Regions from separate parts of the Ruegeria sp. AF8 genome, predicted to be linked through region 1. Evidence: riboswitches for the same ligand, from Rfam matches in the RefSeq annotation. Region 1 holds a riboswitch; each other region holds the start of a gene.
What was found. Region 1 has a riboswitch for cobalamin ahead of bluB (5,6-dimethylbenzimidazole synthase). Riboswitches for the same ligand answer to the same signal wherever they lie in the genome.
Positions count from the first base shown of each region.

Region 2: linked by a shared signal. The riboswitch ahead of ACR0AO_RS18600 (DUF1636 family protein) and the one ahead of bluB (5,6-dimethylbenzimidazole synthase) in region 1 are both predicted to bind cobalamin.
Region 3: linked by a shared signal. The riboswitch ahead of ACR0AO_RS08635 (hypothetical protein) and the one ahead of bluB (5,6-dimethylbenzimidazole synthase) in region 1 are both predicted to bind cobalamin.
Region 4: linked by a shared signal. The riboswitch ahead of ACR0AO_RS18670 (CbtB domain-containing protein) and the one ahead of bluB (5,6-dimethylbenzimidazole synthase) in region 1 are both predicted to bind cobalamin.

Region 1 is NZ_JBQFYW010000004.1:264,422-268,591, forward strand. It holds gene ACR0AO_RS10165 (leucyl aminopeptidase family protein) at 1-509, opposite strand, end outside; gene ACR0AO_RS10170 (hypothetical protein) at 573-962, opposite strand; gene ACR0AO_RS10175 (carbonic anhydrase) at 1,112-1,762, shown strand; gene bluB (5,6-dimethylbenzimidazole synthase) at 1,823-2,590, opposite strand; cobalamin riboswitch at 2,635-2,812, opposite strand; gene ACR0AO_RS10185 (hypothetical protein) at 2,991-3,383, shown strand; gene ACR0AO_RS10190 (aspartate-semialdehyde dehydrogenase) at 3,443-4,170, opposite strand, start outside.
Region 2 is NZ_JBQFYW010000014.1:37,302-41,471, forward strand. It holds gene ACR0AO_RS18595 (PhoX family protein) at 1-1,757, shown strand, start outside; cobalamin riboswitch at 2,105-2,310, shown strand; gene ACR0AO_RS18600 (DUF1636 family protein) at 2,388-2,762, shown strand; gene cobW (cobalamin biosynthesis protein CobW) at 2,766-3,821, shown strand; gene cobN (cobaltochelatase subunit CobN) at 3,825-4,170, shown strand, end outside.
Region 3 is NZ_JBQFYW010000003.1:280,893-285,062, reverse strand. It holds gene ACR0AO_RS08655 (bifunctional 2',3'-cyclic-nucleotide 2'-phosphodiesterase/3'-nucleotidase) at 1-519, shown strand, start outside; RNA gene ffs (signal recognition particle sRNA small type) at 559-657, shown strand; gene ACR0AO_RS08645 (alpha/beta hydrolase family protein) at 687-1,547, opposite strand; gene ACR0AO_RS08640 (TetR/AcrR family transcriptional regulator) at 1,634-2,254, shown strand; cobalamin riboswitch at 2,271-2,477, shown strand; gene ACR0AO_RS08635 (hypothetical protein) at 2,566-2,970, shown strand; gene ACR0AO_RS08630 (protein-tyrosine phosphatase family protein) at 3,010-3,453, opposite strand; gene ACR0AO_RS08625 (DNA polymerase III subunit gamma/tau) at 3,685-4,170, shown strand, end outside.
Region 4 is NZ_JBQFYW010000014.1:52,042-56,211, forward strand. It holds gene ACR0AO_RS18655 (cobyrinic acid a,c-diamide synthase CobB) at 1-2, shown strand, start outside; gene cobA (uroporphyrinogen-III C-methyltransferase) at 1-727, shown strand, start outside; gene cobF (precorrin-6A synthase (deacetylating)) at 720-1,481, shown strand; cobalamin riboswitch at 1,506-1,715, shown strand; gene ACR0AO_RS18670 (CbtB domain-containing protein) at 1,751-1,921, shown strand; gene ACR0AO_RS18675 (CbtA family protein) at 1,925-2,617, shown strand; gene ACR0AO_RS18680 (hypothetical protein) at 2,684-3,166, shown strand; gene ACR0AO_RS18685 (DUF1636 family protein) at 3,154-3,513, opposite strand; gene ACR0AO_RS18690 (DUF302 domain-containing protein) at 3,661-4,125, shown strand.

The sequences.
Region 1 (4,170 bases):
GCCGTCTGCAGATGTTCCGGCCCCATATCCGATGCCGGTGTGTTGATCAGATCGCGGATCAGGGTTTCGGCATTCGCGATCGCCTCAATCCGGCGGGCGTCGATACCGTCGGGCGCGACCAGCAGGGCCCCGGCCGGAGATTGCGACTTATAACGGTCAAAGGCATATCCGGTCAGCAGCCATCCCAGCGCCTCGTTGGCCGCCTCCTCTTTCTTGAGGCCCGATACGATGCGATAGTCGCCCTTGGGCAGTTTTTCTGCGGCGGCGGCCAGCGGGAAACGCTTGCGCGCCCGCTTGGCCGCGTCGCCGTATCCGGCCAGCACGAACCGGACCGCGCCCTCGCCGCCCGGAACCAGAAGCGTCTGCCCCAACGCCCCGGTGAAGCCGTTGGATGCGACCCATCTGCGGATCTCGGTGTCCTGCGCCTCCAGCCAGGTGTCCAGCTCGGACTGTGCGATCACATGCAGGTGCAGGGCATCGTCGGAAGGCGGGGCAAAGGACAGGGTCATGAGCGGCTCGCATCGTTGAATCGTGGCCCAGACTACTCCGCGCCGATCCACCTGCAAGCCATTTCAGACGGAAAGGTTCCGTTGATCCCAAACCGCGGTCAATGACCGCTCTCCAACCCGGATGAGCCGGAACAGCGTGGCGCTGGCGGCGACCTGATCGTCCGCATCCACCGCTTCGGTGACATCGCCGGCGACCCGGACCAGCGCGGTCATGCCGACCTGTTCGGCAATTGCCACCAATGAACGCGCGGCCCTGCGCAGACCCGGCCAGTCACGCTGCCGCCACATCCGTTCACAACCCGACAGACGCAGGGCCAGCTCCTCGATGGCCCGGCACAGCACGTCCTCGGCACCCGAGTCGCCCAGTTGATCATAAAGATTGCCCAGAGGGTCTGGATCCAGACGCACGGACTCCCTCTGAACGAGTGTGATCACTTTTTCCACCACGTTCACCCCAATCATTTCGCACCCCCACGGCACGACGGCATCCTGAGGCCACAGTAGTTCGCAAATGGTTTCCGGGGAGGCAGATAATGTCTCGAATTTTGTTTCAATTCGGATTAGATCACCCTGCAGCACGGAAATCTTCGGGGATCAAAGGAATGGAATTCGCTAAACCTCTGCCAAATTACCTGACCAAGCGCTACCACGGCTGGAAGGCCACCACCTATGCCGAGAACGAGGCCTGGTACCGCACGCTGGCCAGCGAAGGCCAGCATCCGCGCGCCATGGTGATTTCCTGTTGCGACAGCCGGGTGCATGTCACTTCGATCTTCGGGGCCGATCAGGGCGAATTCTTCATCCACCGCAACATCGCCAACCTGGTGCCGCCCTATGCGCCGGATGGCGACCATCACGGTACCAGTGCGGCGATCGAATATGCGGTCACCGCGCTCAAGGTGGCGCACCTGATCGTGCTGGGGCATTCGCAATGCGGCGGCGTTCAGGGCTGCATCGACATGTGCAAGGGGCAGGCCCCACAGCTTGAGGCCAAGGAAAGCTTTGTCGGCCGCTGGATGGATATCCTGAAACCGAAATACGATCTGGTGGCGGATCTCAAGGACAGCACCGAACAGGCCCGGCAGTTCGAAAAGCAGGCGGTGGTGGCGTCGCTGGAAAATCTGATGACCTTCCCGTTCGTGGCCTCTGCCGTCCAGGAGAAAAGCCTTAGCATTCACGGCCTGTGGACCGATATCGGCGCGGGTGGGCTGCAGTGCTACGATCCTGCGGCAGGCAAGTTCGTACCTGTCTGAGATATCAGGGAACGAAGTTTTCCGGGCACCGTACACCGGTGCCCGAACATGCCTTTGCGGTCAGTCCAGCCGTTGTGACAAAAATGTCCCGTCCGCAATCGACGCCTGATCTGCGCACAGGCGTTCGGTCAGCCCCGCATCGGTGCCGGTCTGCCCCCATTGATCATGGTGTACATGGTTCGCGACGGCGAGGCGCGGACGCCAGCCGGCCTTTTCCAACTCAGGCCTGTCGTGAAATCCTCGAACAAGCCCGACGCAAAGATACGCGACAGGTATGACATCCGTGGGCAGGTTCAGGAGTTCTTTCAGCGCGTCATTGTCAAGAATTGAAACCCAGCCGACGCCCAGCCCCTCGGCCCGCGCCGCAAGCCAGAAGTTCTGCACGGCACAGACCGACGAGAACATGTCCATCATCGGAATATGGGTGCGGCCGATCACCACCGGCCCGGCACGGCTGCGGTCGCAAGTGATGCAGATGTTGAACGGCGCCTCAAGGATACCTTCGAGTTTCAGCTTTCGGTAAGTATCGCGCTGCTCGCCCGAGAACATCAGCGCCGCCTCGGCATGGGCCTCGGCAAAAAGGTCATGCACCTGCTTTCGGGTGCCGCGGTCGCGCAGGATCAGGAAATCCCAGGGCTGCATGTAACCCACAGACGGCGCATGATGCGCCGCCAACAGGACACGACTCAGCCGGTCCTCGGGTATTGGGTCAGGCAGGAAATCACCTCGGGTGTCGCGGCGGGTCAGGATAGTACGATAAACCGCTTCGCGGCTCGCCTTGTTAAAGGCATCGGGCGCCAGCAGCGCCGGTTCTGGAATGGTGGCCATCGGAGTCCCCTTGGATGGTCCCGCGCCGCCCGCCGTCCACGCGGACCGCGCCATCCCTCTCGGCCGGTCTTCTGACTCGGGATCATCCCGTGCGAACCCCTTCCCGGCCAAGGCCAGTGGTTCATGTCCGCACAGTCCCCCTTACAGCGTTGGGCACGTCGCGGGTTTGCACCGCGTTCCCGATTCTCCCGACAGGCGGGCACCGAAAGGTGGGCGGACACTAGACACCCATGCAGGGCAGTCAACGAAAAAGAGGCGCGTTTTCCCTGGCCTTGCGTACGCCGCTTGACAGGCTCCTCCAGTTTGGACGGTTCGATCCGCTTCAGTCGAGGCAAGAACTTGTGCGCCATTGTGGCGCGCGTTAGCATTTCTTCCTGTGATTGTTTAAGAGGGATTTGTTATGGCTCGTCATAGTTATGGCCATGCCGTTGAAGGCACGCGTGTTTCGGACGCGAACGTCGAAAGAACAAGGCAAAACAGAGGTCGGACCAAGCCGGGGATAACCGCAACCTATAGGATCGTTTCAGGTGCAATTTGTGTTGTCACAGGGTTCGCCATGCGGTTGGCGGCGAAAACAATAAACGATCCCAGCTTTACCCCGGAAACAGCATCGAATTTCCTGCCCGCGCTGCTGTTCGCGTTTCTGTATCACGTCGTCGTATTCGGCGGCATGTTCATAGCGATTATTTTCTACAAAAGGTACCCGAGGTTCGCCTGGATCATCTTTGCAAACTTCTTTGGCTATACGTGGGCCAGCATATCGATTCGAAGCGGTGGGTTTTTCGGGCTGTAAACAATAGCAAAGAAGGCGACACATTGTATCGCCTTCTGCAATTCCACATCCAACCGGTTTCAACCCTTTTTCAGTACTTCCCGGCCCAGAAGCTCGGCGATCTGCACCGCGTTCAGGGCCGCGCCCTTGCGCAGGTTGTCGCTGACGCACCACAGGTTCAGGCCGTTCTCGATGGTCGAATCCTGACGGATGCGGCTGATGAAGGTAGCGAAATCGCCGACGCATTCCACCGGCGTGACGTAGCCACCGGCCTCGCGCTTGTCGATCACCATGATGCCCGGCGCCTCGCGCAGGATGTCGCGGGCCTCGTCCTCGTCCAGAAACTCTTCGAACTCGATGTTCACGGCCTCGGAATGGCCGACGAACACCGGCACCCGCACACAGGTCGCGGTGACCTTGATCTTGGGGTCCACGATCTTCTTGGTCTCGGCCACCATCTTCCACTCTTCCTTGGTCGAACCGTCTTCCATGAAGACGTCGATATGCGGAATGACGTTGAAGGCGATCTGCTTCTGGAACTTCTTCGGCTCAACTTCGTTGATCGGGTTGTAGACGGCCTTGGTCTGATCCCACAGCTCGTCCATCCCCTCTTTGCCGGCACCGGAAACCGACTGATAGGTCGAAACCACGACGCGCTTGATCCTGGCGCGGTCATGCAGCGGCTTCAGCGCGACAACCATCTGCGCGGTCGAGCAGTTGGGGTTGGCGATGATGTTCTTGTTCTTGTAGTCGTGGATCGCCTGCGGGTTCACTTCCGGCACGATCAGCGGGATTTTGGGGTCATAGC
Region 2 (4,170 bases), on a different contig from region 1:
TTGCCTTCGGTTCCGGCGCGGCGGCGATGGGTGCCGGTCTGCTGAACTCCACGGCGGCGTCCGCGACCCAGGTTCCGCGTTTTACTTTCACTCCGATCGCGGCGCAGACCGACGGTACCGTTCATGTGCCCGAGGGATACAGCTGGAAAATCCTGGCGCGTTGGGGCGATCCGTTGTTTGCGGAAGCTGACGGTTATGACATCTCCGATGGCGGACCGCTGGAGAACTCGGACAAGATCTTCGGCGAAAACACAGACGGGATGGAAACCTTCTCGTTTCAGGGACACGAACTGATTGCCATCAATCACGAATACCCGAACGAAGACATCAACCTGCCGACCGCGCAGGAGGGCAAACCGGCCAGCGCCGAAGACGTTTTGAAACTGCAGAATATTCAGGGCGTGACCGTGATGGAAATCGCCGAGGGACCCGAAGGCTGGACCGTGGTCAGGGACAGCCCGTTCAACCGCCGTATTCATCACAACACGCCGATGAAAATCGTTGGCCCGGCCGCCGGCCACGATCTGCTTAAGACAAAGGCCGATCCGACGGGAACGTCCGCGCTGGGCACGATGAACAACTGCGGTGCCGGCAAGACGCCCTGGGGCACATATCTGACCTGCGAAGAGAATTTTAACGGGTATTTCGGATCATCCGACGAAACCGCCAACTACAGTTCCGAAGTCGAAAGCGGCTACAGGCGCTATGGCATCAAGGCGGCAAGCTGGAACGGCTACGAATTGTTCGATCCGCGCTTCGATACATCGAAAAATCCGCACGAGCCGCACCGCGCGGGCTGGATCGTCGAAATCGACCCGACCAGACCGGACAGCACGCCGGTCAAGCATACAGGTCTGGGCCGGTTCAAGCATGAAAATGCCGAAGTGGTCTTGGCCCCCGATGGCCGCGTCGTCGTCTACATGGGCGATGATGAGCGGGGCGAGTACCTGTATCGCTTTGTTTCCAATGGCACCTATTATCCCGGCGGCTCCACTGATGGGCTGCTGGACGACGGCACGCTCTATGTTGCCAAATTCAAAGACGACGAGACCGGCGAGTGGCTGGCGCTGACCCCGGAAACCACAGGCATGAGCGCTGCAGATATCGCCATTTTCACCCGCATGGCGGCCTCGACCGTGGGCGGCACCACGATGGACCGTCCCGAATGGGTGGCGACGAACCCGATGGCGATCGAGGCCTATTGCTGCCTGACCAACAACAAGAACCGGGGCGTCAAGCCGAATGCCGGTGGCGACGAGACATCGGCCAATGGCCCGAATCCGCGGGACGCCAACAAATATGGTCAGATCGTGCGCTGGCGTCCCGCGCAAGACGATCACGCCGCCGACACGTTCAGTTGGGATCTCTATGTGATGGCAGGCAATCCAACGGTACACAGCGACGCCTATGCCGGATCGCCCAATGTGAACGCGGGCAACCTGTTCAACTCGCCCGACGGCATGGCCATCGATTCAACCGGAATGGTCTGGATTCAGACGGACGGCGATGACGACAATCAGGGTGACTTTGCCGGAATGGGCAACAACCAGATGCTGGTGGGTGATCCGGTGACGGGCGAGATCGCGCGCTTCATGACCGGCCCGAACGGTTGCGAGGTCACCGGGCTTGCCTGGTCCGGCGACCGCCGCACGATGTTCGTGGGTATCCAGCATCCCGGCAGCAACTGGCCGGATGGCGGCACTCCACGGTCGGCCGTGATTGCCATCAAGCATGGCGACAATGCGCCGATCGGGTGATCCGGGCATCCTCCAACAACAATCTCCCCCGGTGAACAGCACCGGGGGCCCAGTCAGCGCCTGAGGTTCCGAGCCCATTCGTCTGCCTTCCGGTTTCCCGCCCGGCAATCCCTACGAAACGCCAGGACGTAAGGGCCGATGCGGCAGAGCGCGGGGCCACCGATTCCCTTTGAGCAACCGAATTGCCCGATCCGTGCCGGACATGTGCGGCCCCTGTCCCGCCGCCTGCTCAAGGTCCGGTCACGCGAAAGACCGACCACCGATGCCGCTGGCTGATCGGGGCGGGTCGCTTTTCGCCTCTGCCCGTTCACATCGGCATCGGCGCGCTTGACAAGTCCCCTGCCCTTGCCGCATGTCCGCGCTGTTGGTGTCTGTGCAGACAGATGAAAAGGGAATGCGTCAGCGGTTTTCCGTCAAACGCAGCCGCCCCCGCGACCGTGACCGGAGAGGGTGCCCATAGCCACTGGCCCAAAGGCCGGGAAGGCGGGACACCCGACAGGGACAATCCCTGACATCCGTAAGCCGGGAGACCTGCCAACGCCCGAAGACAAGACCGGACGGGGTGTTCCGGTGTCGGGCCATGGCCCGGATGATGCCCCGTCCCGAGAAACCTTTAAGGGGGGATGAGACGTGACCAAGCCTGCGCCAGTCGAATTGCTGGTCTGCACCACCTGCCGACGCGGCCTGCCTGTCGAGGATGACGCCCAGCGCCCCGGCGCCTTGTTGCACAAGGCATTGACCGATGCCGCTCTGCCCGACGGAATACAACTGAAACCGGTCGAGTGCCTGTCGAATTGCGATCAGGGATGCTCGATCGTGTTGCGTGGCGGGCCGGAACGCTGGACCTTTGTCTATGAGAACCTGAACGAGACCGATCATGTCGGCATCATCGTCGATGGCGCAACCAAATACCTGGCCACCGAGGACGGTCTGGTCAAATGGCGCGAGCGCCCGGAACATTTCCGCAAAAACTGCGCCTCGCGCATTCCCCCGATTGGAGCCTGAGAAATGAGCAACCTCGAAAAACTGCCCGTCACCGTGATCACCGGCTTTCTCGGCTCGGGCAAGACCACGCTGGTGCGCCACCTGATGCAGAACCCGCAGGGCAAGCGTCTGGCGGTTGTCGTCAACGAGTTTGGCGATGTCGGTGTCGACGGCGATATCCTGAAATCCTGCGCTATCCCGGATTGCCCGGCGGAAAACATCATGGAATTGGCCAATGGCTGCATCTGCTGCACCGTGGCTGATGACTTCATTCCGACCATAGAGGCGCTGATGGCGCTGGAGCCGCGCCCCGATCACATTCTGATCGAAACCTCCGGCCTCGCCCTGCCCAAGCCGCTGCTGAAGGCCTTCGATTGGCCCGATATCCGCTCAAAAATCACCGTGGACGGCGTGATCGCTCTGGCCGATGCCGAGGCGGTGGCCGCCGGTCGTTTCGCTCCGAACGTCGAGGCGGTGGATGCCCAGCGTATGGCCGACGCTTCAATCGACCACGAAACGCCCCTGTCCGAGGTGTTCGAGGATCAGATTTCCTGCGCCGACATCATCCTGCTGACCAAGCCCGATCTGGCGGGTCCCGAAGGCGTTGCCAAAGCCAAGGAAATCATCGCCGCCGAGGTCCCGCGCCCACTGCCCGTCGTCGAAGTTGCCGAAGGTGTCGTGGACGTCCGAGTTGTGCTGGGCCTTGAGGCCGCGGCCGAAGATGACATGGACGCGCGGCCAAGCCATCACGACGGTCACCATGATCACGAACATGACGATTTTGAAAGCATCATCGTCGAGCTTCCGGAACAGACCGACCCGGCGCAATTGGTCGCCAATATCGAACGTTTGGCCAATGAACTAAACATCCTCCGAGTCAAAGGCTATGCTGCCGTTCAGGGCAAACCCATGCGCCTGCTGGTGCAGGCTGTCGGCGCCCGCGTGCGTCATCAGTATGACCGTCCGTGGAAACCGGGCGAAGAGCGCCGTTCGCGTCTGGTGGTCATTGCCGAGCATGACGACATCAAAGCGGCCGCAATCCGCGATATCCTCGTGGGTGTAGCCGAGGCCGCCGAGTAAGCCATGCACGTCGTCTTCCGCGAAAGCCACGGGCTCGAGGAAACCGAGACCCCAACCGATCTGGGCCAGAGCCCGGCGGATCTGGTGGCGCTGTCTTTTTCGGACAGCGACCTTGGCGCTTTCGCGGCGGGCTGGCATCGCGGGGGCGGCCCCGAGGGGCGCATGCCGACAATGCGTCTCGCCAATCTGGCCGCGCTGAAACATCCTCTGTCCGTCGACACCTATGTTGAACAAACGCTTGAAGGGGCCAAGGGCATCCTGATCCGCCTGATTGGCGGGGTGCCCTATTGGTCCTACGGTTTGCAGCAGGTTCTGGCGCTGGCGCAGGCCAAAGGCATCGCCCTGGCCG
Region 3 (4,170 bases), on a different contig from region 1:
AATCAGGTTCCGGACGGAAGCCGGGATATCGATCTGATCGACCCGTCCCGCGCAGGCCACAATTTCGATGTCATTCATGGCGTTGAATACATGATCGATCTGACTTCACCACCTCGATTCCGCCCGGACGGCGGCCTGACGGACCTGACTCACCGGCGCATTCGTGACCTTGTCTGGAACGGCAGCCCCGTCGGTGACCGCCAGAGATTTGTCGTGGCCCTCAACAACTACCGGTTCAATGGCGGCGGTCATTTCTCTGCCCTGAGCGATGCGCGCGGCATCGACATCCCGCCTCTGCGCATTCAGCGCATCTTGAAGGATTATGTCGAGGGGCGCCTTCCAATCGACCCATTGCAGGCGACGGCGCACCCCTGGCGGTTCGCGGAGATGAACGAAACCTCGGTGATTCTGAAAACAGGCCCGGATGCCCTGCGCTATCTTGAAGAGCTTTCAGGCTTTGAACCGGTTCGGCTGGGCGTCGATCCGGGCGGATTCCTGTGCCTGCGCCTGTCCCTGTGACGGGTTGTCTTTGCCCGGCATCTCACCTATATCATCCGGCGAGAGGTTGGCGCGGGCGAGCGCCTCGCCAACCTGGTCAGGTCCGGAAGGAAGCAGCCACAACGAGTCCCGCTTGGGTCGATGTCCAACCTCTCACTATCCGAAAATCACCTGCAAACCGGTTCGGCCTAACCCGAGATGAGCGCGGGCCAGACTGCGGCATTTCTGCGTGCGAACGCCCCCAGATGCCCGACGTTCGTCAATCCGAATTCCTGCGGGGTCAATATGCGCCGGCGTGACCTGTTCCCGTAGACCTCCGCCAGTCGCCATACGCATTTCGGCGGGATCACGTGATCGTCGGAAAATGCGATTAAATCGACCGAGGCGCCACTTCTTTCCCAGTCCGGTCTCGGCAGCGTCTTTCCGGTTTCGGGCAGGTAACTATGCGCGGACGTGCACCACTTTCGCCATTGCCAATACACCTGCGGAGGCAGATCGGAGCCAAAGCCCGTCAGACGTCCCGGCAGATAACCCAAACTCTTGACGAGCAGAGGAACGTGTCCGAACCAGAACAGTCGGGCGAGCGCCTGATACGGCCAGGGATGATCGCGGTGCTGAACCAGCCCAGAACAGACACAGATCATCCGGTCGATCTGTTCAATTCCCGGCTGCAACGGGCCCAGCATCCCGCCAACCGAATGCCCGATGACCCACAGTTTCGCATCCGGAAACCGTTGCCGCATTTCGGCCGTGGCCGCCGGCATGTCGACCAGCGCCCAATCGGCCATCGACGTCGTGGATTTTTTCAGGCGGCCAACCTTGGAATTGCCGAAATCCCGATAGTCGTAAGTCAGGCAGGCCATGCCGTGTTCTCCGGCCAGCCATCTGGCGAAATGCCGGTAATAGTCTTTTGGAACGCCTGTCGCGCCGTTGATCACAACGGCAACCGAAGGCGCCTCTGTCGTGCGATAGAGGCGGGCGGCCAGCATGCGCGTTCCCGAGCGGAACTGAAATTCCTCGACCAGTACCGCATCCTGAGCATCCAACATAGCGCCATTCCTCGATGATCTAGACCAATCGGTCTACACATCCCCCTCTGGACCAATCGGTCCAATGATGTCAATAATCCCCGCAAATGACCGTACGTCCCTTGCCGACAAAAGAACGTCTGATACGCGCCGCCGCCAACCTGTTCCAGCGGTCGGGTTATCACGGTGTCGGCCTGTCCGAGGTTCTGATGGCGGCTGATGCGCCAAAGGGTTCACTTTACCACCATTTCCCGAATGGAAAGGCCGACCTGGCGCTTGCGGCGGCGACATGGGCGTCTGACGCGATGCTCGGGCTTATCGCCGATTCTTTTGAACCGGCGGAAAGTTTCGAGTCCGGCGCCGAAACCCTGTGCCACAAAATCGCGAAACTTTTTGACAAATCGGGGCAGTGGAACACCTGTCCCATCTCGGCCACCCTGTTCGAAGGGCCCGACAATACAAGGTTCCGCAACCACGCTTATCATCTGTACGAAGGCTGGATTTCCGAAGTTGCGCATCACGCAAAGCGGCTTGGCGTGGCAGAGCCCGGCGTTGCGGCAGATACGCTTTTCGTTTTGCTTCAGGGCGGATGGCAACTGGCGCGGGCAAGGCAGTCATCGGATATCCTGCGTGCCTTGCCGGGCCGACTGCACCCGTCGCCGGGCTCCCCGCGCAAAGATCCCCGGCGCGACGCAGCAAGGGCGCTTGCGAAATGGAAATCTCCTTGACCCGGTCCCGCCCGCCCGCTAGCGATTGAGCGATGGTTTCCGGTCGTGAGCACGGCCGGGATGAAAAGGGAACACGGTGCGGTTCAATTTCGAACCCAAGCCGCGACTGCCCCCGCAACTGTAGGCGGAGAGCACAGCCGAAACACCACTGGCCCATGGGCCGGGAAGGTCGGCCAAGCGACAACCCGCAAGTCAGGAGACCTGCCATCGGAACTGAAACTCGAATTCGGGCGGGGTGTCCGGGCTGGGTTTGACGGCAGCCCGCTGTCTATCCCGTCCATCGCCCTCGTCCACGGCGCGGAGGGCGCAATATGATCTGGAAAACCGACAACCACCTGTTCACGGCAACCCTGTGTCAGAAAACCGGGGAACCCTGCCCCGCATTGGCGCAGATGGCGACAAAGCTGACGCAGGCGATATCGGCGTCAAAATCCGTCACCGAAGACACCTTCGAAATCGACGGAAAATGCGAACTTGGACATTGCGCCGCCGGGTGCGACGCCAGTTTTCGCGCCGATCACACCCGCATCCGAATTTTCTGCGGTGTCGATGCTGACGCCGATGTCGAGCGGCTGAACCGGATCGCGGATGCGCTTTTGAACCCGACTGCGACCGCCTTTCCTTCGGGTTGGGTCAAAACGATGCCCTGCGCGCTTTTGGAGGCGCTTCCCGTCCAACGCAGAACGTCAGAGGCGCCGCACCACGCAGCTTTGTAACCGGATAGCCAAGGCCGCAGTTGGAACCGCAAGCCGGCCTCAGGGCCGGTGCGACACCCTTTGCCCTTTCAGCGCCCAATCCATTTGTGGCTCGGTTTCCACCGCGCAGGGGCGAATTGCGCGCAAGCGCGTCAGCGCATCTGCCGGCTTTTCGCCACATTCCACCATCAGTCTCAGCGCCGCCATCCCTGATCGCCCGCAGCCGCCACGGCAATGGATTAGCACCCGTCCGCCACCAGCCAGAGCCTGTCGGGCCGACGCGCTGGCCACAGCCCATTTCTCCTCGATGCTGCGGGACGGTATCCCGAAATCCTCGACCGGCAGATGCGACCACCGGCAGGCCCGGCCCTGAATGTCCAATCCGAAATGACGCGCCCCATCCTGAATCATCTCGACTTCGGTTGTCATCGAGATCGCAAGGCCCGGTTTCCAGTCGGCAATCGTATCAAGATCGTCAACATAGGTTCCGCCCCGGCCCGGCATCTGGCAAATTGCCAGAGTTCCCCCGCCCACCTGCAGGCCATAGATCACCAGTTGCGACACGATCAGTTCCCCCCCCACAACCAGCGCACTCAGATCCGGAATTCCCAATCGATACTCAGGTGTTTTACCCCGGCTTGTCTGCAATCCAAACCAAAATCGATGCGGCCGCTGTGGACGTGGGCATCGCGGCGCACTACGCTGCGTTTTCAAGACGAATCCGGCAGAGCAGACATGACCGACACCGCACCCGCCCCCTATCAGGTCCTTGCCCGCAAATATCGCCCTGAAACCTTTGCCGATCTGGTCGGTCAGGATGCGATGGTGCGCACGCTGAAAAACGCGTTCGAAGCGGACCGGATCGCGCAGGCATTCATCATGACCGGTATCCGGGGGACAGGAAAAACCACGACCGCGCGGATCATCGCCAAAGGCATGAATTGCATCGGTTCGGATGGAAATGGCGGGCCGACCACCGACCCTTGCGGCAAGTGCGAACATTGCGTCGCCATCATGGAAGGCCGCCATGTCGATGTGATGGAAATGGATGCCGCCAGCCGCACCGGTGTGAACGATATCCGCGAGATCATCGACAGCGTCCGCTACCGCGCCGCCAGCGCGCGCTACAAGATTTACATCATCGACGAGGTTCACATGCTGTCGACCAGCGCCTTCAACGCGCTGCTCAAGACGCTGGAAGAACCGCCCGAACATGTAAAG
Region 4 (4,170 bases), on a different contig from region 1:
GAGCGGATTTGTCTCTTTCATCGGTTCCGGCCCCGGCGATCCGGAGCTTTTGACGCTCAAGGCAGTGGATCGTCTGGGCAAGGCCGACGCGGTGCTTTTTGATGATCTGAGCAGCGGCCCGATCTTGACCCATGCACGCGAAGACGCCGATCTGGTCGGTGTGGGCAAACGCGCGGGCCGCCCATCGCCCAAACAGGATCATGTCAGCCGCTTGCTGGTGGATTATGCCCGGACCGGACAGCGCGTGGTGCGGCTGAAATCGGGCGATGGTGGCCTGTTCGGACGGCTCGAGGAAGAACTGCTCGCCCTGCGCGACGCCGGGATCGAGTACGAGATCATCCCCGGCATCCCCTCGGCGGTTGCCGCGGCGGCGGCAGCGGGCATTCCGCTGACCCGGCGGCTGACCGCGCGGCGGGTGCAGTTCGTCACCGGACACGATGTCAGCGGCAAGCTGCCCCAGGATTTGAACCTGCCCGCGCTGGCCGATCCCGGCGCCACCAGCGTCGTTTTCATGGGCAAGCGCACCTTTCCGCTGCTGGTCGAGGCGCTGAACGCTCATGGCCTGCCATTGGACACCCCGGCGCTGATGGCGGAATCGGTCTCGACTCCCGAACAAACCCTGCACCGCTCGACGATAGGCGGGCTGGCCAACAAACTGTCGGCAGAAATCGGCACCGCCCCGGCCCTGATTCTGTATGGCCCATTGGCGGAGTTCGGGGATGTATGAACTGAACCTGATCGGCATCGGTACTGGCAACCCCTATCATGTCACCTTTCAAGGCGCACAGGCGATCCGGGCGGCGGATCTGATCCTCATTCCCCGCAAGGGCGAGAACAAGGCCGACCTCGCCGGACTGCGCGAAAAGATCATCACACAGATCACCAATACGCAGCCACGAATTGCCTATTTCGACATCCCCAAACGGCGCACCGATGAGGGATATCTGCGCGGCGTGGACGAATGGCACGACGCCATTGCCCTGCGCTGGCACGAGGCGATTGCCGCCCACCCCGATGCCCGCCATGTGGCGCTGCTGATCTGGGGCGATCCGTCACTGTATGACAGCTCGCTGCGAATCGCCTCACGGCTGAAACCGCAACCGGCCACGCGGGTGATTCCCGGCATCACCGCACTGCAGGCGCTGACGGCGGCGCATGCCATTCCGGTCAACGATATCGGCGCGCCCTACATTGTCACCACCGGCCGCCGCATCCGTGAAGAAGGCTGGCCGGACGGCGCCGGTAAGGTCGCGGTCATGCTGGATGGCGAATGCTCGTTCCAATGCCTCGAGATGAAGAATTTCGATATCTGGTGGGGCGCTTATGTCGGCATGAAGGAAGAGCTTCTGATCAGCGGCCCGCTGGCCGAAGTCGCGGACGAGATTCTGGAAACCCGCGCAACCGCGCGGGCCGATCACGGCTGGATCATGGACATCTATTTGCTGCGGAAGCGCGAAAATGAAAAAAATGGTCGCAATTGAGAATTGCGCCATCCGTTGCATAACGGCTAAATGAAAGAGTCTGGTCCTGCCGGAGCGTTCCGGTGCCAAGAGGGAATTTGGTGCGGCCACAGCTGTGGTCAAAGCCAAAGCCGCCCCCGCGACTGTAAGCGGTGAGCCTCTGTTCAACCAGCCACTCCCGGATTTGTCCGGGGGGAAGGCGAACAGAGGCGCTGACCCGCAAGCCAGGAGACCTGCCAGGCATGAAACGAAACACCGGCCGTCGGGTGCGGCGGCTCAGGAGGACTAAAATGACGACCAAAACGCTCAAGGCATCTGCTTCCGGTTCGGCCTTCCTTCCGGCTCTGTTTGCTGTTGTTCTGGGTCTGGGGATTATCACCCTGACCGGCCATGTACAGGCATCCGCCCTGCACGACGCCGCTCATGACGTGCGCCACGCAACTGGCTTTCCCTGCCACTGACCCATGTTCAGTCGCATTCTGACCAGCGCGTTGTTCGCTGGTGCTGCAGCAGGGCTGATTGCCGCCCTGCTGCAGCTTGTTTTTGTGCAGCCCGTCCTGCTTCATGCCGAACTCTACGAGTCCGGTGAACTGGTGCATTTCGGTGCCGACGCCGTTTCGGCACAACCGGAATTGCCCGGTTTCGATCTGATGCGCGATGGGCTGAGCATCATCTTCGCCATGCTGACCTATACGGGCTACGCCCTGGTCGTTGTGGCTCTGATGTCGGTTGCCGAACGCATGGGACACGAGGTCAACGCCCGAACCGGCATTTTGTGGGGGCTGGCGGGTTTCATCACCTTCCACTTTGCGCCGGGGCTGACCCTGGCTCCCGAAGTTCCGGGTGTGGCTTATACGGATATCACTGCCCGCCAAATTTGGTGGACGGGTACCGTTGCCGCCACCGGAGTCGCAATGTGGCTGATTGCGTTTGGCGGAAATGTCGTCAGCTACCTGATCGCCGCTGCGTTGCTGCTGGCGCCGCACCTGATTGGCGTAGCCGAGCCCGACAGTTTCACCGGCCCGGTCCCAACCGAACTGGGCGCCCTGTTTGCAGCCCGCGCATTTGGCGTCGGCATGGCGGCCTGGGTGCTTGTGGGGACATTCGCGGGATACTTCTGGCAAGCCGAAGGCAAACGCGCCGAAGCCAACGCGTAAGCGATTAATGAAACATCCCACCGGGCCATCGTGCCTGGCGGGAACATTCATGACAAAAGGAAACACATGTTCCGTTCTCTTGCTCTCTTCGGTATAGGTCTGATCTTTGGTGGCGGCGCCGGTTTCGTCACGGCGGCGGCTTATGGAGTCACGTTCGATGGTCACGACCATGGCGACCCCGCTCAACACGGCAGCGCCCAATCCCATGATCATGGCGCGGCCATCAACCTGCCTGCCGGTGCAGATGCCCCGGGCCTCGATGTGAAACTGATCAAAGATCCGATGGCCGGCTGGAACCTGCATGTCATGCCGAAAAACTTCCGCTTTTCGCCGGAAAACGCCTCGCTTGAGGATATTCCCGGCGAAGGCCATGCGCATGTCTATGTCAACGGCGTGAAGCTGGCCCGCCTCTATGGCGAGTGGATGCACATTGGCGAACTGCCCAAGGGCGAGGTCGAGGTCAAAGTGTCGCTCAACACCAACAGTCACAGCCAACTGACCGTGGAGGATGAGCCTGTAACCGCCTCGGTGACGGTTCAGGTCGACTGAAGCGCGGGCATCCGGGTCCGCAAACACAAGCGAAGTCGCCCGCAGGGCCGGGCGTCTTCGATCCAGCCCAGGGAACTGTCCAGATAGGTCCGGCAGGTTCCGGCAATATCGGCGGCATCCTGTGCGAGATCGAGACCGGAAAAGACATATGACGCCAACCCCTGCCCCTGCAAACCCACTGCGACCGGTTGCTCGCAGGCACTGAAACAGGCGTGCTCCGTCAGTTCGACCCGATCCGCAATCCCCGCCTTGTCCAGTGCAGCACTCACGGCTTGCCGCTCGGTCTCGCGGTCGCGTGTGCCCAGACAACTGGAACAGATCAGCAAACGGATGCGTTGTGCGGTCATGAGCGGGCCTTTTCCTGCGTCGGGCCGTTATTGCGGGTTTCGCCGTGTCGACGCAAGCACTGTATGGTTGACCGGACACGGGATTGTGACACCGGATATTTGCAAAATCTGCCATCACATGCCTGACAACGAACCGGAGCCGGAACGATGAAACGTCTGTGGACCGCCCTTAGCCTTGCCGCCTTGCCCGCATGGGCCGGTGATCTCGAACCCCGCGAAGGATGGCAGGTGCATCCGACGAACAAGACCTATGACGAGCTGGTCCAGGACACGGCGGTGGCAATCAAGGACAACGGACTGATCGTTGTGACGCAGGCCGGGCCGACCAAGGCGGCGGCGGCGCGCGGCATCACCATTCCGGGCAATCGCGTTATGGGCGCTTTCAACAACGACTATGCGGTCCGCGTTCTGGAAACTTCGACCGCGGCCATGATCGAAGCACCGATCCGTTTCTATGTGACCGAAAACGAGGACGGCAGTGCGACGCTGTCCTATAAGACACCCAGCCACGTCTTTGCGCCCTATCTGGATGAGGGCGGCGATGCGCTGACGGTCATCGCACAGGAACTGGACGAAAAGTTTCAATCCGTCGCGGAATCGGCGTCAAAATAGTCACACCGGCGTGAAGTCGCTTGCACCTTCCTGCGCACTCCGCAA